2 regions of the Streptococcus suis S735 genome follow, and region 1 is predicted to be linked to the other one. Evidence: predicted binding sites of a transcription regulator. Region 1 holds the regulator's gene; the other holds the start of a gene.
What was found. The regulator Rex, encoded in region 1, represses fermentation and respiration genes when NADH is low (regulators of the CRP and FNR family bind a similar motif). The targets are predictions, from matches to a motif close to TTGTGAANTANTTCACAA.

Region 1 (2,405 bases):
AATCTCCCTGCTATTGCTGCTATGGCGACTGCCCTAACAGAACAATATGAGTCCTTAGATACGCATCATCAACATGTCAGTGAACTGCGACAACATATTATCGAGGGATTGTCTGGCTTAGACTATTATCTCAATCAGGCTGGACCTCATCTCCCTCATGTCCTTAATATCGGTTTTCCTGGTAAACTTAATGAACAACTCCTTATGCAACTAGATTTGGCAGGTATTGCTGTTTCTAGCGGTTCTGCATGTACGGCAGGTGTTGTCCAAAATAGCCATGTTTTAGAAGCTATGTATGGAAAAGACTCCCATCGTCTGAAAGAATCCATTCGTATCAGCCTATCTGAAATCAATACAAAAGAAGAGATAGATACTCTTATCATCGAACTAAAGAAAATACTTGGAGGTTAAAATGGCATTCCAACAATCAGTTACCTTAAAAGATTGTAATTTTACTTATCACATTAGCCCTGCTATCAAAAAATATACACTCCGTGATAACACCTTTGAACAAACCAAAGCAGGTCACTATCAGCTTACACGTCTTCTGGAAGAAATTCCAAATTCAAACCAAGGATTCCTCTTGAAAATTATTATCAATCAAGACCTAACTGGTTTTAAAATTAACATTACCGACAAGTCTGGTCTTCATCTGGTAAACATTTTTAAGCCAGAAAGTAACAAGGTTATTCAAGAAAAATTCTATTTCCTCATGGATAGCTTGATTGACCGTGACATCTTTACAAAAGAGAGTTAGTATGATTGAAATTCACTATCTTGACGCTTACAAGCAAGAACGTATCCAAACATTTGAGAATAAGGATGCAGCCATTCTGGCTTTTTCCGGTTGCTTAACCCTCCCAGACTATTATCCAGTTACCAGCATTACACAAAACGGACAAGCTCTGGATTACAAAGGGACAATCGGAGATCTCTATCGCTATTTACAAACACTAGATTAGACAGTTTCCTGTTTAATCTTTTTTTAAAATCAATCTGTTGATTTTTTCACAAACTTGGACTAGAATAGAATAAAGAACTGTTTAATATATAAATAATCGATAAAGCGTATTCTATCGAAATAAAGGAGTCTAAAGTGAAAAACGATAAAAAATCTGATATTCCACGCGCTACTGCCAAACGTCTATCCCTCTACTATCGCATTTTTAAACGTTTCTATGCAGGAAATATTGAAAAAGCTAGTTCAAAAGAAATTGCCGAAGCTATCGGAATCGATTCAGCTACCGTCCGCCGAGATTTTTCCTATTTTGGAGAGCTTGGTCGTCGTGGCTTTGGCTACAACGTCAAAGAGTTGATGGATTTCTTTGCGGATATTCTAAATGATACCTCCATCACCAATGTTATGCTTGTAGGTGTTGGGAATATGGGGCGGGCCTTACTACACTATCGCTTCCACGAACGAAATAAAATGAAAATAGTCATGGCTTTTGAAGCAGATGATAATCCAGCTGTTGGAACGACAGATGAAAATATCCCAATCCATGCAATCTCAGAAATCAAGGAACGTATCAGCGAAGCAAACTCTCAGACCGCCATTCTAACGGTACCCAGCGTCAAGGCACAAGAAGTGACCGATATTCTTGTTGAAGCTGGTGTCAAGGGAATTCTGAGCTTTTCACCAGTTAACTTGTCTGTCCCAAAAGATGTCGTTGTTCAGTATGTTGATTTGACTAGTGAATTACAGACACTACTCTACTTTATGCGAAAAGGATAAGCAATGAAAAAACCAGTTATTGGTATTTCTGGAAATGAATATAAAACAGGGGATCATACAGAACCCCTGCTTTCTTATACCCAGACTTGCCTCGTACAAGCTATTGAAGATGCTGGTGGGCTCCCACTCATCCTTCCAGCTACAGAGCCAGATTTGGCAAAATATTATATTCATCTTATTGACAAACTCATCCTAACAGGAGGACAAAATGTCCAGCCAAGTTACTATCACGAAGAAAGGACTATTGACAGCGATAATTATCTACCAAAGCGTGACGAGTTTGAATTAGCCCTCATAAGGGCTGCCCAAGAAAATCAGAAACCTATCTTCGGTATCTGCCGAGGTCTACAGCTCTACAATGTAGCTCAAGGTGGTAGCCTTCATCAATCAATTTCTGAACATTGGCAAGACATAGACGGACAAGAAGTCAGTCAAACGATTCAACTGACTCAAAATAGTCCACTTTACGACATATATGAGTCCGATCCGAGTGTGAACTCATTTCACCGTCAGGCTATCAAAGACTTAGCCCCTGACTTAGAAATCATTGCACTATCAGATAATCAACAGATTATTGAAGCAGTTCATTCAGCCTACCCAACTAAATTTTTAGGGGTTCAATGGCATCCTGAACTACTCTACGGTAAACGTGAGATTGAAAAAGACCTCT
Region 2 (2,405 bases), 670 kb from region 1:
TCTGCACGACCTTCAACTTTCAAGACGGCAATAACAGGTGACAATTTCTCACGAGTCAATGGTTCTTTCTCACCGATTTCAGCAACCTCAGCTGCCAAGATGTTTGTACCTTCTGGTACTGAGAAGCCGGCCTGCTCAGCGATCCATGCAGCTGGGCGACCAACGATGTCTGCGTTCAATTTACCTTCAGCACAGTTTTTGCTGTTAGCTTTCACACCGAAGCAGTATTCTTCAAGAAGAGCTTTTTCTTTCTTATTAACGAAGTAAGTTTTGTAAGATTTGAATTCTGCTACAAACTCATCGTAAACTTCTTTATCAATGATAACCGCTTGTTCTGACGCACAGACCATACCGTTGTCAAATGACTTAGACATAACGATGTCATGTGCTGCCTGACGGATGTTTGCTGATTTTTCAACATAGGCTGGAACGTTACCTGCACCTACACCAAGGGCAGGTTTACCACAAGAGTAAGCTGCACGCACCATTGCGTTACCACCAGTTGCAAGGATTGTTGCAATACCATCATGTTTCATCAACTCAGACGTTGCTTCCATAGATGGTTTTGTTACCCACTGGATACAGTTTTCAGGGGCACCAGCTGCCACAGCTGCTTCATAGACAACACGAGCTGCATGAGCAGAAGATTCTTGCGCAGATGGGTGGAAGGCAAAGACAATTGGATTACGTGTCTTCAAGGCAATCAATGATTTAAAGATTGCTGTAGAAGTTGGGTTTGTTGTTGGTGTGATACCACAAACAACACCGACCGGCTCAGCAATCAAAGTCAAACCTGTTACATCATCTTCCTCGATGACACCAACTGTTTTTGTATGGCGCATGTTATTGACAACGTGCTCACAGGCAAACAAGTTCTTAGTAGCCTTGTCTTCGAATACACCACGTTTGGTTTCTTCAAAGGCGTGCATTGCCAATTCGCCATGTTTATCAAGGGCCGCAACCGAAGCTTTCGCTACAATATAGTCTACTTCTTCTTGACCAAGTTTACGGAACTCATCAAGAGCAACCAAACCTTTTTGAACAAGCTCATCGACGTGCTTGCGCGCTTCTACCAACTTTTCTTCTGGTGATACTACTTTTTTATCAGCCATTGTGTTCCTCCAAATATACTTGCTAACTATTTGTTAACTTTTTCACAATGTTATTCTACTATTTTTTATTTTATTTGTAAAGAGAAATTGTTAATTTTTTCACATTTTTTCTGTTTTGTTTTGGAAAGCGCTTACTTTTTCCTGTTTTCAGAAAACGTTCAGATTTGTTTCTGCTTTGTTTGGTCGAAAAATACATAAAGTAAGACAAATCTTTATCATTTATTCTTTCTCTAACATTTACGATACTAGTTTATCAAGAAAACGCTTCCATGTAAATAGATTTTTTTGAAAATTTTGTAGTAATTACGTGATAATTTTCAATTTTATATTCATTTGTCCCTCCTTTTCTACTCTTGCATTTTTGTTCACATTGTGATATTCTTAACAATATAAAACAACTATATTAACACATCCAAAAATGTACATAAAATATTAAAACAGGAGGTCTGCTTATGAAAGCAGTCGTTGTAAATCCAGAATCTACTGGTGTTGTCGTTGTCGAAAAGGAACTTCGTCCACTCGAAGCTGGTGAGGCTTTGGTCCAAATTGAGTACTGTGGTGTTTGTCACACTGACCTCCACGTTGCCAATGGTGATTTTGGTAAGGTTCCTGGTCGCGTTCTTGGTCACGAAGGAATCGGTATTGTTACAGAAATCGCACCTGGTGTTACCAGTCTAAAAGTTGGTGACCGTGTCAGCGTTGCTTGGTTCTTCCAAGGCTGTGGTATGTGTGAATATTGTACAACCGGTCGCGAAACTCTCTGCCGTACCGTAAAAAATGCAGGCTACTCTGTTGACGGTGGTATGGCTGAGCAATGTATTGTAACAGCGGACTATGCAGTAAAAGTTCCAGAAGGTCTTGATCCAGCTCAAGCAAGTTCTATCACTTGTGCTGGCGTTACTTGCTACAAAGCGATTAAAGAAGCTCACTTGGAACCAGGTCAATGGATTGCTATCTATGGTGCTGGTGGACTTGGAAACCTTGCTGTACAATACGCTAAAAAAGTCTTCAACGCTCATGTTATCGCCGTAGACATCAATAATGATAAATTGGAACTCGCCAAAGAAGTTGGTGCAGATGTGACGATCAACGGACTTGAAGTAGAAGATGTTCCTGGATATATTAAAGAAATTACTGGTGGCGGTGTACACTCTACTGTTGTAACAGCTGTTTCCAAAGTAGCCTTCAACCAAGCTATTGACAGTGTTCGTGCTGGTGGATATGTAGTAGCTGTCGGACTTCCATCTGAATACATGGACCTCAGTATCGTGAAGACTGTGCTAGACGGTATCA

Region 2: a site for Rex is predicted at 1,483-1,500, ahead of adhP (alcohol dehydrogenase AdhP). Genes of this name have one in related genera too.

What each region holds. Positions count from the first base shown of each region.
Region 1 covers NC_018526.1:934,177-936,581, forward strand. Annotated here, with positions in the region: gene YYK_RS04595 (cysteine desulfurase family protein) at 1-411, shown strand, start outside; gene YYK_RS04600 (DUF1831 domain-containing protein) at 413-757, shown strand; gene YYK_RS04605 (DUF4649 family protein) at 759-962, shown strand; gene YYK_RS04610 (redox-sensing transcriptional repressor Rex) at 1,097-1,735, shown strand; gene YYK_RS04615 (gamma-glutamyl-gamma-aminobutyrate hydrolase family protein) at 1,739-2,405, shown strand, end outside.
Region 2 covers NC_018526.1:262,419-264,823, reverse strand. Annotated here, with positions in the region: gene adhE (bifunctional acetaldehyde-CoA/alcohol dehydrogenase) at 1-1,112, opposite strand, end outside; gene adhP (alcohol dehydrogenase AdhP) at 1,565-2,405, shown strand, end outside.